One region of the Desulfuribacillus stibiiarsenatis genome, then DNA from elsewhere that is predicted to be linked to it. Evidence: riboswitches for the same ligand, from Rfam matches in the RefSeq annotation. Region 1 holds a riboswitch; the other holds the start of a gene.
The links. A riboswitch is a leader RNA that binds a small molecule or an ion and turns the genes downstream of it on or off. The one in region 1 is predicted to bind S-adenosylmethionine.
Positions count from the first base shown of each region.

Region 1 (12,708 bases):
ATAAATTGAAATGGACGAACCCGTGGATAACCGTTCATATCAACAGTTGCTAAATATACTACAGGGTTATCGGATAAAAATTTTACTGTTTCGTTCATAATTATTGCCTCCTTAGGATTTAGATATAAATCGCGAAAAAAGTTTGACATCAAACTATATGTGTTTAATTTATGGGGCTATAATAATAGCCCCATGTTAATCGTAATTTTGAATTATCTTAGTGAGTATTATTGCTATCGTTTCTTTTTCTGTGGGGGAAAGATCCTTTAGACCAGTCTCGATTAGACTTTTAGAAATTGCTTCAAAAGATTCCTTAAGCTCTCTACCTTTATCTGTAAGTTTTACGAAGCTTACCCGATGATCATCGTAAGAGGTGAAACGCAGAACATAACCGAGTTTTTCAAGCTTGGTTACCAGAGCAGTCAGTGTTGACTTGTCTCTTCGAATAGCGCTTGCTAAATCCTTCATGGTCATTTGCTCAGCATTAATAAGAGCAAAAAGGATGCTTCCATGGGCAGGAACAAGCTCTTGTAAGCCATGTTTTTTTAGTTCTTGTTTAAGGAAGGTATTAGCTACTGCCCTTGCATTTGAAATAAGTGAGATTATATTATTTGTTTTCATGTTTGAATTATAGTTTGATATCAAACTAATGTCAAGAGAAAATTTTATAGAATATTAATTGTACTCCTATTGTACTAAATCGTCTGCCACTTTTTCCTTTTTTAGCAGGATATACACATATAAAAATAGAAATAATAACCAATAAAGTCGCGAAAAATATTAAAATAGCAAAAATGACATTTAGGGCAACTAGGTCCTTTTTTATTCTGTAATAAAGATATTGATTCATATCATTGGAGGAAATCGGGGTGAATTCCATTGAAAATCAGAGAAGAATATACCTGCCCATTAGAACTGACACATGATATTACAAAAGGGAAATGGAAACCGATTATATTATGGCAGTTAAGACTTGGCAACACATCACTTGCAAATCTTGAAAAGAATATACAAGGAATTAATCAAAAAATGCTAATAGAACAATTAAAAGAACTTTTGGAGTTTAGAATTATAGGTAAAAAGACATTTGATGGCTATCCACTGAAGGTTGAATATTATTTAACAGATCGTGGGAAAAAGGTGCTTGAAGCGATTACAATTATGCAAAATATAGGAATCGAACTTATGAAGGAAAACGGATTGGAAAATGTGCTAAGAATAAAAGGAATTATTGATTAAGATATAATACCCACAAAAAAGTGTGTAATTTACGGTTATGATTTGAAATATTAGAATTAATACATAAAGTTCGTAATAAGTAAATTCACAAGGAGGGCGTCACAATGAAAGAAGTAGAGAAAACAATAGGGAATTTAATTGACAAAATAGGAGTTTCTTTTATCGGGTCTGTAGATGATGAAGGATTTCCAAATATGAAAGCTATGTTACCGCCACGAAAAAGAGAGGGAATCCAGCATATTTATTTTACGACTAACACTTCGTCTATGAGAGTAAGACAATACAAAGAAAACTCAAAAGCAACGGTATACTTTTGTGATAAGCGTTTTTTCAGAGGTGTGATGTTAAAGGGGACTATGGAGGTGTTGGAAGATAACGATTCAAAGGAAATGATTTGGCGTGATGGTGACACAATGTATTATCCATTAGGTGTAACAGATCCAGACTATTGTGTTTTAAAATTCACAGCATACAAAGGACGGTATTATAGCAATTTTAAATCGAAAAATTTTGATGTGATATTTAAAGTATAGTGTTGAACACAGATAATGGCGGGTGAGGAAATCATGAATAATTCAACAGCAAAATATCCTGTTTCTGCAGAATTAGTAGAAAGTGGTAACGACTTTGAAGAATCCGCAAAAGTGGTCGAAAAACTTAGTAAAGAAAAAAACTTATATTATATTCATGCAGCAAATGAACCGCATTTAATTAATGGTGTTGGAACAGAATTCTTAGAAATAATTAACGATTTACCAAATGTTGATACAGTTTAAGAGGGGAGATCATATCGTGAATAAGGAATTATCATTAGAACAACGAGAAGAACTACTCGGAATATTGAAAGATCGTTTTGAGAAAAACATGAGCCGCCACGAAGGGCTTGAATGGTCTAAAGTACAGGCTAAGCTAGAAGTTAACATTGAAAAACTGTGGTCGCTTAGTGAAATGGAACGAACCGGCGGGGAACCAGATGTTGTAGGTCTTGATAAAGATACGGACGAATCCACATTTTATGACTGTTCAATGGAAAGTCCTAAAGGCCGCAGAAGTGTTTGTTATGACCGTGAAGCACTGGAGTCAAGGAAAGAACATAAACCAGAAAATAGTGCGATTGAAATGGCTGCTGACATGGGCATAGAGCTTTTAACGGAAGACCAATACCGCGAGCTACAGAAACTGGGAAATTTCGATACGAAAACATCGAGCTGGGTAAAGACACCTGATAACATTAGAAAACTAGGTGGGGCAATCTTTTGTGATCGTCGCTATGACACTGTCTTTATGTACCACAATGGGGCAGAATCCTACTATGCTGCCAGGGGTTTCCGTGGCGCGCTAAGGGTTTAATTAGATATATGGATCAATATACAAAAGAAGATTTAGATGAGACGCTACAAATTGTTTCGTCAGTCATCAATCGATGCGAAAAAACACAGCCAAAGTTTGCAGAAGGAACCACCCATCACACACTCCTCAAGAACAGAATTAAAGCATTATCCATTTCTAAATCATTGATAACAGACAATAAAGATATTGATATGTACACAAAAGAAGAATTGCTAGAAGCAATACGACCTATAGCTTCAATTATCAGCAAATGTGAAAAAGCTCAGCTGAAATTTATGGAGGGTACTTCTCATCATACCCGCTTTAGGAAAATGATAAAAGCAATGTATATTTCGAAATCATTGGTCACAATGAAGTTAGGTGCTAGAAACAAAAATCCAGAAGGAGGAATTATAGATGAAGTATGAATGGATGGATGAATATTTTCTTTCGAAGAAAGGGGCGCTCAAGGACTTTAAGGAAGAGTGGGGTGCAACCCGATATCTCATTGGTGGGAAAATGTTTGGATTACAAGGGACTGATAATACAAATCGAGAAGTCATTACGGTAAAATGTGAGCCATTATTCGGACAACTTTTAAGAGACCAACATGCAAATATAATACCAGGATACTATATGAATAAAGAACATTGGAACTCTGTATATCTAGACGGAGAAGTTCCAGATGATGTGCTGAAACAAATGATCGATATGTCATACGGACTGATTCTCAAGTCTTTAAGTAAGAAAATGCAAAAAGAGATACTAGAAGGTTCTGAGGTAAGCTCAAAATGACAGATACATATAAAATACGAAAAGCTGAGCAGACTGATATTCCTTGCTTAGTCAACCTACTCGGTATTCTATTTTCTATTGAACATGACTTTACTGTTGATCGATATAAGCAACAGCAAGGGCTTGAACGAATGCTAGCAGACCCAGAGCGTTGTTGTATTATGGTTTGTGAGCGCAATCATCATGTCATCGGAATGTGTACAGCCCAATTCGTTATATCTACTGCTGAGGGTGGGCTATCTTCCATTATTGAAGACCTCGTGGTAGAACAAGAGTATAGAGGAAGCGGTGTTGGGAAGAAACTGCTAAATGCTGTTGAAGATTGGTCCTTGAAAAATGGTGCAAAGAGGATTCAACTAGTAGCAGACAAGAACAATACCCCTGCTTTAGATTTTTATAAGAAAAATGGATGGAATGCAACGCAACTGATTTGTTTGCACAAAAATTATTGAGTTACAAACAGTACATACTGAATAACACTCGTGTATAAAGCTTGCTAGGTGGATAAGATAGTAGGGAAATATCTGGAGCCGGAGGCCACCTTACATGAAACTAACGCCTATCCAAGTAGCAATCGTTGCGATTCAAGTGACAGCGATTAGCATGAATTTATTTACGATCTTTATTACACAAGTCGATGATTACATGCGCCACTGGATTAATATTGTTTTAATCACTGCAATGATGATTTTAACTTTTGCCGCATCCAGTGAAGGTCGTAAGATACAAAGAAGATGACCCGACAAATATTAAATGTCGAGTCATCTTTTCATTTAATTTAATTTAATGTTATTAAGTATCCTTCCAATGTTGAAGGATTACGCCTCAACTTCAGCCTTTACTTCTTTCTTACGTTCATCTCTTGTCTCATTTAAGAAACGGTTGGTTTCAGCAACTACCACACCACTTAATCCAAGGAGTGCAATTAAGTTCGGTAACGCCATTAAACCATTCATTACATCAGAGAAATTCCAAACAAGCTCAAGTTCAGCCACAGCGCCTAAGAAAATTGCTGCAACGAAGATGTAACGGTAGAAAGGTACAGCCTTTGTACCAGCCAAGTACTCTAAGCACTTCTCACCATAGTAGCACCAGCCTAAGATGGTAGAGTAAGCGAATAAGATGATACCAATTGCAACGATATATTTCCCGATTCCTGGTAACGCCATGCTGAATGCGCTAGTTGTTAGTGCAGCACCAGTCTCACCATTGCCAAGGACTCCAGTCGTTAAGATTGCTAACGCTGTAATCGAACATACAACGATTGTATCAATGAAAGTTTGCGTCATACTTACAAGTGCTTGTCTTCCAGGGTAATCGGTTTTAGCGGCAGCAGCAGCGATCGGCGCACTACCTAGACCAGCTTCATTCGAGAATACCCCACGAGCTACTCCGTAACGAATGGCAGCACCGATACCACCACCAATCGCAGCATCCGCAGTGAAAGCATACTTGAAAATAGAAGCTAAAGCTTCAGGAATCGCAGTAAAGTTAATAAATAATACAATAAGTCCACCTGCCACATAGATAGCAGCCATAATTGGCACTAAATATGATGTTACTTTTCCAATGCTCTTAATTCCACCAAGTACTACTAATGCAGTAAATGCAACTAAAATAAGTCCTGTAACCCAAGGGGCGATATTAAATGTTCTTTCCACTGCAGCAGCTACTGAATTCGATTGAACCATATTCCCGATACCGAATGCTGCAATAGCACCGAAGATTGCGAATAAGATTCCTAACCACTTCATACCAAGTCCTTTTTCGATGTAGTACATCGGACCACCTGACATTTCACCTTTTGCGTCAGTTACACGATACTTCACCGCAAGAACTGCTTCTGCATATTTCGTTGCCATACCTACAAGACCAGTCATCCACATCCAGAAAACGGCACCAGGTCCACCCCAGAAAATCGCTGTTGCTACGCCGGCAATGTTACCAGTACCGATCGTTGCAGCAAGTGCAGTAGTGAGCGCTTGGAAATGAGAAATATCTCCAGGGCTGTTCTTGTCCTTTGTGAAAATTAACTTGTGTGCATAAATCAGCTTCCTAAACTGTAATCCTTTTAAACGGATAGTTAAAAAGATTCCAGTACCAACAAGTAGAAACAGCATTGGAGGACCCCAGACGATATCGTTTATCGCGCCGAGAAATTCCAATGCCTGTTCATTAAATGCTTGAAAAGCACTTTTGATGGATTCCACGTTTTTCATCTCCTATTCTTTTTATAAAACTTACCTAAAGAAATATCTCATTAATATATCTATAGATACCCCACCCAATATAGTACTATATTTTGAATATAGTCACAATGCAAAAAATCCGCCAAAGGGCGGATTTTTTTATATGTAACCGTGTAATGAATTACTTTTTAATTGCTGCGTTAAGATCAGCTACTAGTGTGTCTACGTCGATACCGTGAACAGCAGCGCCTTGAGCGATGTTCTCGTATCTAGCCGCAGAGCAACCTACGCAACCTAAGCCATGACTCATAAACACTTCAATAGACTCAGGGAACTTTTGAACCACTTCAGAAATAGTCATCTGTGCATTGATTTCAGCCATATTATTAATCCTCCTAATATCGTATTCGCTACATCAAAATTCATTTTACAACACAACCGATGCAAATACAACCTTTCAATAGGTTGTAAGCTGTAATTTTGCTACATTTATATGGTATACTAATGCTTATAAGATTATTAGTAATTTTACATAGATTTTTATTTCTCATTTGATGTAATGGAGGTTTTACATATGAAAGCGTTAGTGGTGTTGAATCCAAATGTATCGAAACGTTTAATTGGAAGAGCAGTGAGCCAACTTCCAGAAGTGAAGAAGGCTTTAGAGGATGGCCGTGTGATTATTGCAGGAGGTACAACCAACGGCTTTGTTGCAGAAGAAATTACAGGAAAAAGTATAGAGAAAGCCTACTATACGGCGGGCATTGTATCCGCTGGAAAAGTTACAACAACGGATGATAGTAAACGTTTGAAGCCGATTTCACTCGTCAAAGGGGAAGAGTCCACACTTCCTTGGAATGATGTGTTAACGGATTTTGTGGCAGGCGATATCTTCATAAAAGGCGGCAATGCTGTAGACTTAGAAGGAAACGTGGGCGTCCTTAGTTCTGATCGCAGAGGTGGCACGATTGGCCTAGCGTATGGTCCTGTGATTGCAAGAGGCGCACAGTTTATCTGTCCAGTAAGTCTTGAGAAATTGATTCCTGATGTACTCACAGCTTCTATTGAGTTAGGACAAGACACTTTAGACCTTGTGGCAGGACTTCCAGTAGGCCTTATCCCAGTTCCAAATGCAACAGTGATTTCAGAAATTGAGGCATTTGAAGTGTTATACGGAATCTCCGCAACCCACGTGGCGTCCGGTGGCGTCAATGGCTCTGAAGGTGCAGTTACGATTGTACTTGAGGGTGACGAGCAGCAGGTCAAGGAAGCCTTTCAATATATTGAGTCCATTAAAGATGAAGCGAAAATTGTATTAGACTAATTTTCCATGTTGACATATGAATAGTGGTATTGTACCATGTTCTAAAATATATATCGATATTGAATGAATCTTATCGAGAGTAGGTGGAGGGACTGGCCCTATGAAGCCCGGCAACCGGCAGAATGCTGCACGGTGCCAATTCCTGTAGATGAGAAAGAGTCCGTAAACCAAGCCTCTTTCTATAGAGGCTTTTTTGCATATAAGGAAGTATAATTTTCTTATCATAAAGAAAACTTAGTTCAGATGGAGTTTTTGCTCCACCTGAACTCTAGTTGCACTTATTTCGAAGCTTGGCGGCACTTTCTCCCACTTATAGAAGTGGGAGTATTAGTAAACGCCGCTGAGATAAATAAATTGCGTGCTTTGCTAGAGTATTTCCAGACTTCTATCTGAAGGGGTTGAAATCATGATATTTTCCCATGTTCCGATTACAGTAAACCGTAGTGAAGTCGTGCGCTACCTCGGTTTTAAAAAAAATAAGTCTGAATCTTCTGATGAAATCAATTCCCTGCTTGATTCGATGATTCAGCAGTCCAAATATCTTATTACTCCACAGGGCATCATTACCACACTGGCAATCACTGATAAAGATCCGGAGCAATGGAAAATGGAATGTGATGGCGGGAAGTATGTAATTGTAGGGGAGAAGATTTATAAGCATCTAGAAACCTGCGAAAAGCTGACGCTCATGACGGTAACTATAGGTGAAGCGATCGACCATGAAATCGACGAGCTATTTACCAAGAATGAACCTACTAAGGCGTTGGTATTAGATGCGATTGGATCTGACTCTGTGGAGCGAGTAGCCGATTACGTGAACGACTACGTGATCAAAGAAGCGAAAAGAAAAGGCTACGATACGCGCTTTCGATTCAGTCCTGGGTATGGCGGTTGGTCGGTCGAGCATCAGAGAGACATAATAACCTTTTTACAAACAGATCAAATCGGCGTGAGGATTACCGAGTATTGTCAGCTCATTCCTAGAAAGTCTGTCACGGCACTGATTGGATGGTTCCCTAAACAGGAGCAAACACTACTTAACGAGCAGCAAAATACGAAACAGAACATTCAGCAAAACACAGAACAGAACAAATGCAAACGGTGCGATTCTGCAGAGTGTGACTTTAGAGAAAAGTAATTGGATATATGAAAGATTGATGTATAACGTATATATAGTTTCATTAAGCTAGCATTTGAAATAATGTACGATTCGATAAGGAGATGATTTCTGTTGGAACATTGGTTAACGAGTTTTCTTAAGACAAATATCTTAATTTTTGATGGGGCAATGGGTACGCAGCTTCAAAGCAGAGGCTTTCCAGTGGGCGGTTGTCCCGAGAGCTGGAATTTAGAAAACCCGGATGTGATCACAGAAATCCATCGCAAATATTTCGAAGCGGGAAGTAACGTTGTTACGACCAATACATTCGGTGGGAATCGCATTAAGCTTGAGGAGTATGGCCTTGAGGACCAGCTTGAAGAGATTAACATGAAGGCTGTTCAATGTGCGAAGAATGCGACTTTCCAAGAGAATCAATGGGTAGCAGGCTCCATGGGCCCTACGGGTAAATTTGTTGACCCTCTTGGGGAAACAACCTTTGATGAAATGTACGAGATTTTCAAGGAGCAAGCCATCGCCTTAGAAAAGGGTGGCGCAGATTTATTAATTATAGAAACTTCTGGCGATATAGGGGAGATGCGTGCCGCTGCTCTAGCAGCTATAGAGAACACGAAGATTCCTGTCATTTCTTCTTTAACATTTAATGAAGACCAACGCACATTTACAGGAACTGATCCTCGAAGTGCTGCCATTATATTAGAACGTATGGGCATTGCCGCCATTGGGGCGAACTGCTCTGGCGGACCGAAAGAATTATTAGAGACTTGCAAAATCTTTGCAGCTAACACGAACCTTCCAATTATAATACAACCGAATGCTGGCCTTCCGAAGTTAGTCAATGGACAAACCGTCTTTGATGCAACGCCACAAGAAATGGCTGATTATGCGGTGCAAATCGTCGCGGCAGGTGCCAATATTGTTGGGGCATGTTGTGGGAGCTCACCTGAGCATATTGCAGCAATAGCAAAGGCTGTCGAAAGTGCAGTGCCACAAGCGAGAAATCATTCCTTTGGCTTACGCATAGCAAGTCGTACGAAATCTACAGAGATTGCTGCGAAATTAGCTCCAGTGGCAGTCGGAGAACGGATTAACCCAACGGGCCGAAAGCCTTTATCTGAAGAGATTCGCGCAGGGAAGATGGACTTAGTTCGGAAAGAAGCCATGGAACAAACGGAGGCAGGCGCTTCAGTACTGGACGTAAACATGGGTGTGCCGAAAATCGACCAAGTAGAGGCAATGAAAATTGCAGTCAATCGCATTCAAACGTTAGTCGATACACCATTGATGCTAGATAGTACAGATCCTGCCGTTCTTGAAGCGGGACTTAAGCAATATCACGGAAAAGCACTGATCAATTCTGTCAATGGCGAGGAAAAAAGTCTAGAAGAAGTACTACCGCTTGTGAAGCGTTTTGGAGCATCCGTCGTGGCCCTTGCACTAGACGATGATGGACTACCAGAATCAAAGGAAAAACGCATAGAAATCGCTACGAAGATTGTCGAGCGCGCTAAAGGGTTCGGGATTCCAGCGAAGGATATTATCGTTGACTGTTTAGTACTAACAGCAAGTGCCCAACCTGAAGCAATTGGACAAACCTTACAAGCAATCACAGAAGTAAAAGCAAAGCTTAGCGTAACCACCATCTTAGGCGTAAGTAACGTTTCTTTCGGATTACCGAAACGTCCTCTTATTAATAGAACATTCTTTGCTATGGCATTAGGGGCTGGCCTTGATGCGGGTATCATCAATCCATTAGATGCGAACATGATGATGACGTTGAAGACTAGTGCTGTTCTCGCAAATCGTGATCCACATGCAGCGAATTACATTGAATGGTCACAATACTTTGAAGACCAGACAGGCGAAGTGAAATTCGCCCAGAGAGATAATAAGAAAAACGCAGATATCGAGCAAATCGAAGATATCTTTGAGCAATTGAAACAAACCGTTATCACAGGCGACAAAGAAAACGTTGTGGCTAGACTTGAAAAAGGAATTAATCAAGGGAAAACAGCGATGGAATTACTGAATCAAGGTCTCATCCCAGGGATTGAAGAAGTTGGAGATAAGTTTGGTAAGGGGATTTTCTTCCTACCACAGCTTATGTTAGCAGGCGAAACAATGACTGCAAGCTTCGGATTCTTAGAGCCAGAACTGAAGAAATCAGGGTCGAAGAAAATAGCGAAGATTATTCTAGCAACTGTAAAGGGAGATATCCACGACATCGGGAAAAACATATTAAGTGTTTTACTCGCCAATCATGGCTTTGACGTCATTGATCTAGGTAAGAACATCGACACTGAAGATATTATCCAACGTGCCATCGATGAAAATGCAGAAATCATTGGTCTCAGCGCACTGATGACGACTACAATGACGAGAATGCCTGAGCTGATTGAAAAGGTGAAAGAGCGCAATATTCCTGTGAAGGTAATTGTCGGTGGTGCTGTGGTTACGAGAAGTTATGCCAATGAGATTGGTGCGGATGGATATGCGAAGGATGCAGTAGAAGCTGTACAATTATGTAAAAACTTAATTAGCAACCTACAAGTGAATTAACACCTGAATCAAGACAATATAAGAGTGACATTTATTATTAACCGCTACTTCCAATGAATGCGATAATTCAATTTATACATTTAATATAGAAGTGATAGAAGGAATTTACTCAAAAGTTACTATAGAGAGCCGAGGAGATAGAAGATGAATACATTCAGTTTACGAGATAAGTTGAGAGCAGGAACCTTTGTAGTAACCGTAGAGTTAGAACCACCAAAGGGTGCAGATCCAGATCCAACATTAACGAAAGCTAAGAAGTTATACGGTACCGTTGATGCAGTCAATATTGCAGATAGCCCAATGGCTACGATGCGTATGAGTCCAATCGCTTTGTCGCATATTTTGCAAAAGGACGTAAATATGGAGGCGATATTCCATTTAACGTGCCGCGATCGAAACCTCCTTGGACTGCAATCTGAGTTATTAGGAGCGGCTGCTCTAGGGGTCCGCAATATTTTAACGCTCACAGGTGATTCACCGAAACAAGGGGATCATCCCGATGCGTCAGGGATTTTTGATGTCAATTCTGTCGGGCTTGCCAAGATTGCAAAGACCTTAAATGAAGGCAAAGACTTGTCTGGAAAAGACCTGAATAAACCATCAGATTTCTTTATCGGAGCAGTAGCCAATCCAGGTGCCGATGATCTCGATGATGAAATTCGCAAAGTCAAAGAGAAAATTGCTGCTGGTGTTGAATTCTTCCAAACTCAGCCAGTATTCGACATCGAAACAGTCCTGACATTCGAGAAACGCTTAGCAGAAGAGAACATCACGGCGAAGATTTTATACGGAATTTTGCCGTTAAAGAGCTTTAAAGTTGCGACTTACCTCAACGACAAGGTGCCAGGCATTCGTATTTCCCGAGAAATAATGGATCGTGTCGAAGCAGGGGGGCAAGTAGCAGGTGTTGCCATAGCGAAAGAGCTATACCACGAACTTAGAAAATTGTCGATTGCCGGCGTTCACATCTTCCCAATTGGCGACTTGAACATGGTTCATACAATCCTTGATATAGAATAATGAAGAGACACTAAATAATGAAGAGACAATAAATAGTGACGAAATACTAAGGTCGATAAGGCTACAATTTTTACTATGTGAATTGCTGGGAGAAGGTGAAATCGTGAACCTACAAGAGAAACTATCGTTACTTCCTGCAAAGCCAGGCTGCTATCTAATGAAGAATGATGCTGGCGAAATCATATATGTCGGGAAAGCAAAGGTTTTGAAGAATCGTGTGCGTTCCTATTTCACTGGAAGCCATGATGAGAAGACACAAAGACTCGTTGCGAACATCACAGACTTTGAATACATTATCACCGACTCTCCGACGGAAGCATTAATTTTAGAGTGTAATTTAATTAAGCAATATAAGCCACAATACAACATCCTTCTTAAGGATGATAAGACATATCCCTATTTGAAAATAACCAACGAAACACATCCGCGACTCGATGTCGTGCGCAAAGTGCACAAGGATCACGGGAGATATTTCGGACCTTATCCAAGCGCCCAGGCAGCCCACGAGACGAAAAGGTTATTGAGTCGAATTTATCCGTTGCGTAAGTGCAAAACGATGAAGAACCGACCTTGCCTCTATTTTCACATGGGACAATGCTTTGCTCCATGCAACGAAACGGTGGATGTTCAGAAATACGAGTCAATCGTAGCTGATATAACGCGGTTTTTAAAAGGTGATTATCGCAGCCTTTGTAATGATTTAAAGGACAAGATGCATAGAGCATCCGAGGCTTTAGACTTTGAACGGGCGAAGGATTTTCGGGATCAAATAGCAGCGATTCAAGCGATTATGGAAAAGCAGAAGATCATCCTAACAGATAACCTTGACCGTGATATCTTTGGATATTATGCGCAGAATGGTTGGATGTGTGTGCAGGTCTTTTTCATGCGACAAGGGAAATTGATTGAGCGTGATGTCAGCTTGTTTAAGCATTATGGGGAAGAGCAAGAAGATTTTATGTCTTTTGTGAGCCAGTATTATCATGAGAATCATGCCTTGCCGAAGGAAATTTTACTACCTGAGATGGACGAGAGCCTGCTTTTAGATGATGCCCTCGCTCTGGAAGATTGGCTATCGATTAAAGTCAAAGTACCACAACGCGGACCGAAAAAGGAACTCGTAGAACTGGCGA
Region 1 covers NZ_MJAT01000001.1:378,653-391,360, forward strand. Annotated here, with positions in the region: gene BHU72_RS01735 (pyridoxamine 5'-phosphate oxidase family protein) at 1-98, opposite strand, end outside; gene BHU72_RS01740 (MarR family winged helix-turn-helix transcriptional regulator) at 196-621, opposite strand; gene BHU72_RS01745 (winged helix-turn-helix transcriptional regulator) at 880-1,239, shown strand; gene BHU72_RS01750 (pyridoxamine 5'-phosphate oxidase family protein) at 1,344-1,772, shown strand; gene BHU72_RS01755 (pyridoxal-phosphate dependent enzyme) at 1,788-2,015, shown strand; gene BHU72_RS01760 (DUF4256 domain-containing protein) at 1,999-2,589, shown strand; gene BHU72_RS16065 (hypothetical protein) at 2,598-2,996, shown strand; gene BHU72_RS01770 (MmcQ/YjbR family DNA-binding protein) at 2,986-3,363, shown strand; gene BHU72_RS01775 (GNAT family N-acetyltransferase) at 3,360-3,815, shown strand; gene BHU72_RS01780 (hypothetical protein) at 3,910-4,101, shown strand; gene BHU72_RS01785 (alanine/glycine:cation symporter family protein) at 4,182-5,573, opposite strand; gene BHU72_RS01790 (DUF1858 domain-containing protein) at 5,734-5,934, opposite strand; gene BHU72_RS01795 (hypothetical protein) at 6,127-6,876, shown strand; SAM riboswitch class I at 6,944-7,031, shown strand; gene BHU72_RS01800 (vitamin B12 dependent-methionine synthase activation domain-containing protein) at 7,283-8,014, shown strand; gene BHU72_RS01805 (homocysteine S-methyltransferase family protein) at 8,108-10,555, shown strand; gene BHU72_RS01810 (methylenetetrahydrofolate reductase) at 10,700-11,575, shown strand; gene uvrC (excinuclease ABC subunit UvrC) at 11,676-12,708, shown strand, end outside.

Region 2 (12,708 bases), on a different contig from region 1:
ACGAAACGGTTAACATATGTTTGATTTATAATCATATACTATACATAAAAGGGAGGTGAAGCAATGGATTTAACACACAATCACCAAAAACAAAAAATTAGAACTTATTATATTGTACTTGTTCCGATGTTTACTGCTCTTACTATTATTGGTGCATTTATTAAGATTCCTACGCCGATTGTAAGTCTAACGTTTCAAACGTTGTTTGTTATTTTATCCGGGGCATTGCTTGGTAGTAGAATGGGAGCATTAAGCCAAATTTTGTATGTCACACTTGGACTTATTGGAATTCCCGTATTCACTAAAGGTGGCGGATTCGGATATATATTCCAGCCAACTTTTGGCTATCTTTTAGGCTTCGTTGTTGGGAGTTTTATCATTGGTAAGATTATTGAAATGAGGAAAGATAAGAATCTCATAACATTCTTACTAGCTAACTTAGCCGGCCTAACAGTGATCTACACAATTGGCGTTGTCTATTTATACTTAATATTAAATTATGTATCATTATCGCCAATTAGTTTTGCGAACGCAATTAAGGTTGGAGTCTTAACTCCTCTTCCAAAAGATTTAGCTTTAGTGGTAATTGTTACTATCGTTGCGCAGAAAGTTTTTAAAAGGTTAGCCCATTTCCGCGTCAATCAGTAAAATTTAAGCAATAAATTAGGCGTATGCATCGCTAAATCTGCATACGCCTAATTTTACATTGTTAACACGCTAAACACTTTAACGACTCAACTCACCAGCAAGTCCCGCCAGTCCCTCGGCTAACATTGCAACGTTTTCTGAAGCATCTTTAATTTGTTGCGCAATATTCGCGTTATAATCAATCCCATCTGCTACTCGTTCAGTAATCTCTAAACTTGATTTAACAGAATCGATGATACTCTTAAATCCTTCAATCGTCTGCTCAGTTATATCGGTACCCTCATTGACTGATTTACTAGCTCTTCCCATTGCAACAAGCACTTCCGTTGTATCTTTACGGGATTTTTGTATTTTAATCGCAATGTCTTTAAGCGCCTTATCCGTGTCTTCAGCTAATTTTCTAACCTCTTCTGCTACAACTGCAAATCCTCTACCATGCTCCCCTGCCCTAGCTGCTTCTATTGACGCGTTCAGCGCTAAGAGATTGGTTTGACTCGCGATTTGGCTAATTGTATCAATAATCTTAGCAATCTGTTCTGAGCTTTCATTTAACCCAGATACATTTTTTTGCATATCTCCAAAATCTTCTTCAATTTCCTTCATTGCTTCAGTAACTGCTTTTATCTGTTCCCCACCCTTTTTAGCTAGTTCCATTACTTTATTAGTAAATGATGCTGCCTCTAAGGCTTCTTGACGGATATTTGTCATTGTATGTGACATTTCATTTGCTGATGCAGTCGTTTGTTCTGCTGCGGCAGCAAGGTTTTGACTATCGTTTTGTAATTGAAACTGAATTTGTTTCACTTGATCTATCTCTAACATTTGAGATGTAAAACTCTTAATGTATTCCTCAATCATTAGTATATTATCAAAAGAAGTTATATTATCTAAAGCAATAATTGAATCTGATAAGGTTTGTGGATCATGTTGATATTCATCTACAATTAGAGGAATGATATTTTTTCTAAGAATATGATAAGCTCCCATAAACCATTCCGGCTTAAGATTCACATGATCATGTACTTGACCAACTTTTTGTCTTTCTTTGACATATTTATCATTAATACTATCTTCGGCGATAGAATTTAAGTACCACTTAAAGGTTTTCCGTAGTTTATCTACGTTACTATTTTTTTGAATAATCTGCTTAAGCTCTGGTACCTGCAGAATCTCATCATAAAAAGCGTTTACAATATAATCCGCATGTACGTTTAATAAAGCTTTCATGTTGCCCATTTTCTCAGTTTGTAGATTCGATAATTTCATGAAGCTAATTTTAGTTTGAACGGTTTGGTCTGAAATTCGATAGAGAGTACCTGTTGTAGGGAAATTAACAATTTTAATTTTTGCTTTCGGTTGTTGTTTCTTTGAGAAAAAAGGCATTATCGAACCCTCCAAAAAAATTATCTTTTCTTAATATTGTACTATATAAGTACTATATAAGAAAGCATAACATTTTTCTAATCTTATGTTGCGATACTCTTCTAATCTTGAGTTTAGTAGATTATGATATTTTTATAGGTTATGATATAATGTACAAAAAAATGAATAGGAGAATTAAATGAGGAAAGTATCTACTAGAATACTCATATTATTCACTTGTTGTCTATTTATAGGTTTAGGAAGCACCACTGTTTACGCAGAATTATCAGTACCTATCAACCAAGAACAGACTCCTATCAATGGGCAACAAGAACAAATTGAACAAGTAAGCGAAGATAATTTAGCTGAAGAGCCTGTAGAAATAAATCATCATCCATATTTTATTGATGTTCCTTTGAATCATTTTGCCTATGAATCTATTGATCGCCTCTACTCTTTAGGTGCTATTAATTATCGAGTAGAACAGCAATTCATGCCTAGTGCTCCTATTAGTCGAGCTGAGTTTGTTCATATGCTTTTATTAGCAAAAGGACTTTATTGGGTAGATTTTGACCCACCTTCTTTTTCTGATGTTGATATGAATGATGCTTTTGCACCATATATTAACATAGCGCATCGATTAGGAATTGTAGATGGTGTTGGGAATCAACAGTTTCGACCTGGAGATCCTGTTCGCAGAGATGCATTAGTAAAAATGTTAACTACTGCTTCAGGAGAATTGAATGTAAAGCACATCCTAGGGTGGCAAGAACGCAGAGATTTACTTGCAAATTTTAAAGATAAACAATCGATTGTAGAATGGGCAGAACATTATTTTGCTTACGCTATCAAAAATAATTTTGTTTCTGGATACCCAGATCAAACGATTCGCCCAAGTCAATTTACGACCCGAGCTGAGGCTGCAGTTCTGATTGATAGAGTTATTTTATCAAATAATTCAATACAACAAGATTCTAATACGATTTCAATCAATGGAGTTCCTGTCGCTTATACAAAACAACTCACTATGCAAGCGACTGCTTTTAATAGTTCTGAGACAAAGCTATCAAATGTAACCTATACTGGACTAACTACTAGAGTAGGAGTCGTAGCTGTTGACAGGAGTGTAATCCCGCTTGGCACACACTTGTATGTTGAGGGCTATGGATACGCTGTGGCTGCAGATATTGGCGGTGCAGTAAAGGGTAACAAAATAGACTTATATACTGCAACTCTACGCGAAGCCCGAACTTTTGGTAGACAAAATGTTACTGTGTATGTTTTACCATAATAATTAGACGAAATATAGTATATCGCTTAGCGACTATAAACATAGCTTAGCATTCGCTAAGTCCTTTTGCGAAACGATTGCTTTAGTTGCCGTTACTTATCGTCAGAATTTTTATTAATTCTGATGATGCCAAAAGAAACGGTCTCCCAACTTAGGGTTAGACCGTTTCTTTCTTCTCAAGCTTTAATTTCATATACTCTGTATGTAACTTGTCTATTTTTTGGCTTAATTCTAACATCCGATCTTTATCTAAAAAATATCCATCGGAGTCCACAAATTGATTCAATTCTACGCGAAGAACCTCAAATTGCTCTTCCAATAATCTTTGCTTATTGTTTGCTTCCATAGTTTCTTTGAATTTTTTCCTCATATAATCATCCTCATATTTTCTAATATCTTACAAGACTCAGAAAATCATAACTAATTGTATCATGTTCTTCTCAATAATGATAGATGTAAATTTCTACCTGCTACGTAGAAATTTTAATATTATAAATCAAACAAGCAACTGCCACCAATAAATTCTTTTAAAAATGAAGTGCATGGGATATATGTGTCTTCTATCGGTTCGACGTAGCTTAAAAACCGTAATAATCTTTGTGCTTCTACGTACTCAAATGATTCTAGAGGGATCTCGTAAAGTAATTTTTCAGCAAATGTCTTTAGGACTGAAATTTCATACAATAATGTAGAATTAAACATAATATCCGCTTCTTCTTGAAAAGGAAAAATGTTTTTCTCTTCACCCTTTCTTACAGATTGCCACATTCGAATCGTATTTTGAGCGGAATTGCCACGATACTGATGGTCACGAACAATACGTCTTAGTAAACGTAAATCTGCAGTAGGAATACGATTATGTCGATCAAAGTTCAAAGATGTAAGAGCACTCACATAGATTTTATACTTATTACCTTTTGGTATGTATTTCGTTAATCTTTCATTTAGACAATGAATTCCTTCAATAATTAGTGGCTGATTCGGAAGTAACTGGATAGACTTTCCTCTATACTCTCTTTCACCAGTCTTAAAGTTAAAAGTTGGTAATTCAATCTGAGACCCATTGATTAATTCACTTAAATGTTCGTTGAACAATCCAATGTCAATTGCTTCTATCGATTCAAAATCAAAATTACCGTCTTCATCTATAGGTGTCTGTTCTCTATTCACAAAATAATCATCCAATGAAATTGGAATAGGGTCAATTCCATTGACTTTTAATTGTATTCTTAATCTTTGAGCAAAACTAGTCTTACCTGATGATGAAGGTCCAGCAATTAATATTAACTTTAAGCGATCTTTAGAGCTAGCAATAGCATCTGCAATCTTCGCAATTTTTTTCTCGTGAAAACTTTCATTAATTAGTATCAGCTCTTGGACCATTTTAGCCCATATTTGTTTATTTACGTCAGTTACAGTATGTATTCCCAATACATTATTCCAACGCTGAGACTCCCGAAATATTTCAAATAGTTTCGGTTGCTCCAAATATTCAGGAAGCTTTGTAGGTTCACTTGCATCAGGAAACCTAACAATAAAACCCGGAATATAAAATTTCAAACCAAAATACTTCAAAAACCCTGTCGTCGGTACTAATGTTCCAAATAAATAATCCTTATAATCTTCTAACCGATACATCGTAAGACTTGTTTTATCTCTAAAGCTTAAAAGCGCTGCCATATCGTCCCGTTGGTTATGTATAAAATAATCTCGAGCATCATCAATATCTTCATTAAGCTTCACAAAAGGTAGGTTCTGATCTACTAAATTGCACATGTAAGATTCTATGTGTTTTATTTCTTTATTCGATAGTTGAATCACTTGGTTTGTCATAGAATGATGTAATTGACAATATACTCCTTTACCTAAAGAATGTTCCACAGATAAGACATACTGCGGATATAAGTCGTAAATTGCTTTTAATAGCAATAATTTTAGGCTTCGCTGATAAATCCTCTGACCGTCAGGATCCGTATAGTCAATAAACTGTACACTTCCAGATTTCAGTTCATCCTGCAAAAGACTTTTTATTTGACCATTCACTTTTGCAGCAAAGATCTGCCCCTTATAATGTACTTGTAACTTTTTACTAAGATCGTACAATGACCCTTCTTTTTGTATTTTTTTGCCATCTGGTAAGATGATATTCCAACTCATTAAATTCCTTCCCTTCCGACTAAAATATATATAATGACAATAATGTTCATATTTTCAGTGAATAATTCTTTTCCACTATGTAATTATAGATTATAATATAATGAATATTCGAGTTTAAAATCATAAGATCCACAATAGGAGGTTTTTCTTTTTTATGACGAAAAGAATTTTCAACTTTAACCCAGGGCCGTCCACAATTCCATTATCAGTATTAGAACAAGCCCAAAGTGAATTATTAAACTATAATAACACGGGAATGTCCGTTATAGAAATCAGTCACCGTTCAAAAGACTTCGAGAATATCATCTTTCAAGCGGAAACCCGTTTAAAAAATCTTTTAAACTTAGATGATAATTATCGTGTCCTCTTCTTACAAGGTGGGGCTTCTAGTCAGTTTTCAATGATTCCCCAAAACCTATTAACAGAAGGAAAGCAAGCAAACTATGCAATCACTGGTAGCTTTGCTAAAAAAGCTTGCGAAGAAGCGAATCTGTTTGGTACGACACATATAGCTGCATCTTCAAAAGATCAAAACCATAACTATATTCCTTTAAAGGACAAGTTTTCTCTTAGCGAAAACCCTGCATACTTACATATTACAACAAATAATACCATATATGGTACTCAATACAAAGAATATCCGTCGTTCGATAATATTCCGTTAATCGCGGATATGTCAAGTGATATTTTATGTAAGCCTATTGATGGAAAGCAATTTGCGCTTATCTATGCTGGTGCTCAAAAGAATTTAGGCCCTTCAGGTGTTACAATCATAGTGATTAGAAAAGACTTACTTGAAATAAGCAACAAAACGATTCCAACAATGCAAAGATACGACATTATGGCAGATAATAACTCCTTATACAATACACCACCGACTTTCAGTATTTACTTATTAAACCTAGTGTTAGGATGGATTGAGAATCAAGGTGGAATCACTGCTATTGAGGATCATAATGAAAGTAAGGCAAAAATCATTTATGATGCGATTGACAATAGTAATGGATTTTATATGGGACATGCTGTTCCAGAATTCCGTTCGACAATGAACGTAACTTTCACACTACAAAATAGTGATTTAGATAAACAATTTATTGCAGAAGCAAGCGAAAAAGGAATCATTGGTATTAAAGGCCATCGTTCCGTCGGTGGAATGCGCGCTTCTATTTACAATGCAATGACTCAAGAAGGCTGCCAAGCTTTAGTCGACTTCATGCTTTCCTTCCAAAAAAATAATAAATAATTTAAACCAAATACAAAGAGCCACTGGTTATGAGTTATAACTCCCCAGTGGCTCATTTTCTATCTATTCAAACAAACGTTTTAATAATGACACGATTTCTTCGGTTTTAAGACCTTCCCAGAATAACTGCCCGTGAATCATAATGTCTAAATGTAGATGAATGCCTTCATCATTACCTATGACGCCATAACTAGTTCCACTATTCCCCGCTGTTCCGATTGCTGTTCCCTGCTTGACTTCTTCCCCTACTACTATGCTTTCTGAAATACGATCTAAATGTACATACCTTGTAATGACTCCATTTGTATGCTGAATCCAAACAGACTTTCCTCTTAGTTGATCTAAAATATACTCTGGAGTAATTGGACGATGCTTAGCAAGCTCTAAAATTACATTTCGATCAGAATCCCCAAGCTCTGTATACCCGAAGTCTGCACGAATGACAACTCCATCTGCCATTGCTAAAATTGGTGTTTGTTTATTAACAATCATCCCTGAAGTTCCAGTATAGAAATCTAATCCTTCATGAACACCATTCCTATAGCTCCGTGGCGCTCCTGGCCAATGAGATGCCCTAGTGCTAATAGATGTACCTGGTATAGGGTTAATAAAGCCCTGTAATATATTGTAGCGTTGTTCTATATTCCAGTTTCTTATTGGTATATCGCTTGAAGTTGTAATAACTTCTTCTTTAATTTGCGGTTCTAAAGCTCTTTCTAAATCATGAATATAAATTACATTCGAATGTTCTTGGACTTTCAAGCCAAATCCATATGACAAGACGTCACTAGAAATGTATAATTCTGTACCAGTCTCATTCTCTAAGGTTTGAATGATACCACCACGCATTGGAAAGAAACGCGCACCCTCCTGTCCAATATCAGTTCCGTTAACGACATAAAAAATACGCGGCCCTATTGTAAGGATATATATCTTGTCCTGCTCAATATAAGACCACTGGACAGGTTGATTCAATACTGACTGTAAATCGGTACTTAAAATATACCCAATCGATTGTTCATCGAATCGATTATGAATGAACGAGCTAAGTAAATGATTTTCTATAAAAAATAATGGTAGCAGAGCTTTAGGAAATATAATTTCTTGACTTTCTAAATCGTTGATTTCTGTAATTGTTGCAACAACTGCTTTTTGATTTTGTTGATAAATTAGTAATCCACTACCTATTACCAATATAAAAGAGCAGATGATGACTGATAGTAGAATTGGACGTAGGTTCAATTTGATTTCTCCTAGCTATATTGACGTATATATTTAAAATATACCTAAAAATTAAGAGAATTGCTATACATAATCACTGTATAAATTTCCAAAAGATAATTTCCATGGTTAATTAATGCATGATTTTACTCTCTTGTACAAATAATACTGCTAGTAATAAACAAGGGAGGTAAATTTATGAGCCGCAAAAAGGTAATATCCTTATTGGTGTTCGTATTTTTAATCAACATCGTACTATTATCCTTATTTGATATCCAGTCTGCACAGGCAAATACGATACGATACGGTGCACGTGGCAACGACGTAATCGAATTACAACAGCGTCTAAATCAATTAGGTTACTATAAAATGAATGTCGACGGGATTTTTGGTTGGGGTACCCACTCTGCAGTGCGAAGGTTTCAATCGGATTATGGATTAACTGTCGATGGTATCGTTGGACCACGAACTTGGAATGCGTTGCGAAGTAATACGGCCCAAACTCCCGCTAGAGCAACAGCAGGTGGTTTTTCAGCACAAGATATCAATCTGTTAGTTCATCTTGTAAATGGTGAAGCTCGCGGTGAACCATACATAGGTCAGGTAGCCATTATTGCTGTTGTGATGAATAGAGTTCGTAGCCCTATATTCCCTAATACGGTATCAGGGGTTATCTTTGAACCACGTGCATTCACAGCCGTTGACGATGGACAAATTTGGTTAACTCCACAAAGCCCTCAATTACGCCAAGCTGTTTTAGATGCAATCAATGGATGGGATCCTAGTGGAGGTGCTTTATACTACTTTAATCCGATAACAGCAACAAGTAAATGGATATGGAGTCGTCCGCAAATCAAACAAATTGGCCGACATATATTTTGTAGGTAACAAAAATCTCAGTGCTATTAAAGCACTGAGCATTTTTGTTTATTCGCTATTTACACTTAGTTAATGACTGATGTAAATCATTTATCAAGTCTTCTGCGTCTTCAATACCGATCGATAATCTCAATAAATCATCTGTGATTCCTAGTCTTAGACGATACTCTTCAGGTATATCCGCATGTGTTTGGCGAGCAGGTAAAGTGATTAAAGACTCTACCCCACCTAAGCTTTCAGCAAAGGAAAAAATTTGAATATGCGATAGAAGTTCAATCGCTAATTCACTGGTTTTTAGACGAAGTGAAATCATAGCACCATCACCGCTTGATTGCTGGGTATGAATGTGATAATTTTGTGATTCTCTTGCTCCAGGATAATAGACAGTATCAATCCACTGACTACCTTCGCTTTCAGCCCATTCCACTATCCGTTTCGCATTACTTTGTTGTCTTTCAATTCTAAGTCCTAATGTCTTTAAACTTCTAAGCAATAACCAAGAGTCTCCTGGTGATAAAACACTGCCTGTTGTGTTTTGTATAAATCCAATTCTAGTAGCAAGATCTTGATCATTTACTATCACAACACCGGCTAATAAATCATTATGTCCCGCTAAATATTTCGTCCCACTGTGTATTACAATATCCACTTGAAAATCTAACGGATTTTGATAATACGGTGTCAAGAAAGTATTATCAACAATGCACAAGGCATCATTTTGTTTGCAAATTTCTACGCATTTTTTTATATCGGTTATTTTCATTAATGGATTGGATGGCGTTTCAATGAGCAATGCTTTTGTGTGTGTTTGCCAACATTGCTCAAGCTGTGAAATATCCGATGTGTCAACAAAATCGGATTCAATTTCAAAGGTAGAAAAATATTGTCGCAACAAACGATATGTTCCACCATATAAATCTTCTGATAAGATAATATGATCTCCCTTTTTAAACAATCCAAAAATAGCAGTTAAAGCCGCCATCCCAGTCGGGAAAGCAAAACCATAATTACCATTTTCAATTTTGGCAACAGCAGCCTCTAACTCTTTTCTCGTTGGATTGGATGTCCTTGAATAATCAAAACCTGTGCTTTGTCCTACACCTGGATGACGAAAGGTTGCCGAATGGTAAATTGGTGTACTAATTGCGCCATACTGTTCATCTTTAATTACTCCTAACTGTGTAATCATAGTATTTTTTCTCAACGTGGTAACCCTCCATTTTCCCCCATAATTAATGAGAATATTAAATTTACTGTACCAAAAAAGCTTTCTCATAGTGAGAAAGCTTCGGATTCGTATAAACCATGACTTTCTCTTATCTATCAGATTACTGCAGGAATTAGCACCTCATATTAAATACAGGTTGCCGGGTTTCATCGGGCCAGTCCCTCCACCTCTCTGGATAAGAGTTGATATTTATTTGTCTTTATGAAATCATAGCAAATTTATCAGAAAAGTCAATATTATTTATTGTATTTTTTTTGTGCGATTTGAACGATTTTCTCTAACATATCTTCATATGGTAGACCTACACTTCTTGCTGCATCAGGAAATAAACTCGTTTCCGTCATTCCTGGCAAAGTATTGACTTCTAAAATCACGGGGTCGCCAGTCTCTGGTATGATGAAGTCTACACGTGAATATGTTTCACATCCTAAAGCCTTGTGAGCAGCAACTGCCCATTTTTTTGCAGTGTCAGTAGCAGATTCATCGATACGCGCAGGTATAATATGCTCAGAACCACCTGGAGCATATTTTGACTCATAATCGTAATAATCGTTTTTAGGAACTATTTCGATGACAGGTAATGCTTCGATATATTGATCCGAACCTAGAACAGCAACAGTGATTTCTACACCTTTAATATATTCTTCCAGTAAAATATCTGAAGCACATGTAACGGCTAGCTGTAAGCCTTCGAGAAGAGAGTTTCTATTATTAGCAATCGTTAATCCAATCGTGGATCCTTCTTCATTTGGTTTGATTACAACGGGATAATTAAACGTACTTTCAATTTCATTAACAATCTCAACAAGCCTATCTTCAGAGAAATCACGTTTGCGATAAACTTTTTCTTTTGCTACACGAATACCAGCGAATTCAAAATGCTTTTTCGCTAATGATTTATTCATTGCTAGTGCGCTTGCTAATACACCAGAACCTACATATGGGATATCTAGTAATTCTAATAAGCTTTGTATTCGACCATCTTCACCATATCTACCATGTAACGCAATATAAACAAAATCTGGTTTTTTATCTAGAAGTTCTTTTAACAACGTCTTATGACATTGATACTCCATTGGAATCACTTGATAACCTTTATTTTGAAGAGCTTTTATTACACCTTTCCCACTTCTTAAAGAAACATCTCTCTCATTAGAGATACCTCCGTATATGACAGCTATATTTTCCATGTTCTGCCTCCTTAATTTGCCCTTAAATAAAATGTATATACCGCTAAATACGCTATCTTATGCTATAATGATAGAAAATGATAGATGGGAGCTCATTGAATGATTTCAACTAAGAGACCACAAACGCATTTCATTATCTGCATTATAACACTCTTAACAGTCGTATTCTTATTTGCATGCCAAAATAAAAACTTAAACTCAAACAATGAACAGCTAGACCAACAACAGCAACCAGAACATTTGCAGGAAAGTGCTAACCTGCCTATTAGTAACAGTCCTGTTGACAGTACTATAGAAGAAACTGAAACAGTTGTTTCAGAGGATATTCTACGTTCTCACAAAGTGAATGAGCTAGGCCAAGTTATGATTCTCATGTATCATATTATTGGCGATAAGGAAGATGAATGGGAACGTACCAAAAATAATTTCAAAAACGATCTAAAAACATTATATGAAGAAGGCTATTATCTAGTGACTGCTCGTGACTTTGTCTCTGGTAATATTAATGTTCCGCTTGGAAAAACACCCGTAGTGCTTACTTTTGACGATGGAACGGAAGGCCATTTCCGACTAATAGAAAAAGAGAATGGCGAATTCTTTGTGGATCCCGACTGTGCTGTAGGTATTATAGAAAATTTCGCAAAAATGCACCCTGATTTTGGTAGCGCTGCTTCATTCTACGTCTACTACCCTGTCCCATTCCGTCAAAATGATAGGCCTGAATGGAGACGGTATAAATACGAATATATTATAAATTTGGGTATGGAAATCGGGAATCACACATTTGGACATGAATTCCTCAATAAGTTAACGGATGAAGATGTACAAAAAACTCTTGTAAAAAATATTCAAGCTACACAAAAATTACTACCAGACTATCCAGTGGATACATTTGCATTAACCTATGGAATCTATCCAAAAAATAAAGAGCTAGCAGTGAAAGGTAGCTTTGAAGGGTTTACCTACCATCATAAAGGCGTTTTTTTAGTAGGCTCCCATCCAGCTCCTTCACCTTATTCAATAGATTTTAAAACAGAGGCAATACCTCGTATTCGAGCTGCAAGTGTTCCATCAGATTTCTTCCATCAATGGATTGATTACTTTAAGAAGAATCCAGATAAACGCTTTGTTAGCGACGGTGATGCAAAAACAATAACAGTACCTGAAAGTTTAAAAGATCAACTCAACGAAAACAACATGATAGATAAATTGATTAGAACGTATCCCAACGATTAAAATGAAATTTTACTTTGTGCTAGTTGTTTGATTGCTTCTTTAATTTTGTTATCATTTTGTACTAAAGCAATACGAACATACCCTTCACCCATAAGACCAAAAGCATCTCCAGGAATTACAACAATTCCTGCTTCCTCTAGTAAAGAATACGCAAACTCTCTAGAGGTTAATTGTCCAGGGTTCTTAGCCCAGACAAACATAGATGCTTTTGGTTTCTCTATTTTCCAACCTAAATCATTAAACCCCTCGATTA
Region 2 covers NZ_MJAT01000036.1:74,939-87,646, reverse strand. Annotated here, with positions in the region: gene BHU72_RS11905 (biotin transporter BioY) at 64-648, shown strand; gene BHU72_RS11900 (globin-coupled sensor protein) at 727-2,031, opposite strand; gene BHU72_RS11895 (S-layer homology domain-containing protein) at 2,210-3,301, shown strand; gene BHU72_RS11890 (Spo0E family sporulation regulatory protein-aspartic acid phosphatase) at 3,459-3,671, opposite strand; gene BHU72_RS11885 (nucleoside kinase) at 3,791-5,458, opposite strand; gene serC (3-phosphoserine/phosphohydroxythreonine transaminase) at 5,613-6,701, shown strand; gene BHU72_RS11875 (M23 family metallopeptidase) at 6,765-7,943, opposite strand; gene sleB (spore cortex-lytic enzyme) at 8,121-8,810, shown strand; gene BHU72_RS11865 (trans-sulfuration enzyme family protein) at 8,857-10,005, opposite strand; SAM riboswitch class I at 10,115-10,211, opposite strand; gene BHU72_RS11860 (D-alanine--D-alanine ligase family protein) at 10,266-11,219, opposite strand; gene BHU72_RS11855 (polysaccharide deacetylase family protein) at 11,319-12,455, shown strand; gene BHU72_RS11850 (aminotransferase class I/II-fold pyridoxal phosphate-dependent enzyme) at 12,452-12,708, opposite strand, start outside.
Region 2: another riboswitch for S-adenosylmethionine. It lies ahead of BHU72_RS11865 (trans-sulfuration enzyme family protein); the one in region 1 lies ahead of BHU72_RS01800 (vitamin B12 dependent-methionine synthase activation domain-containing protein).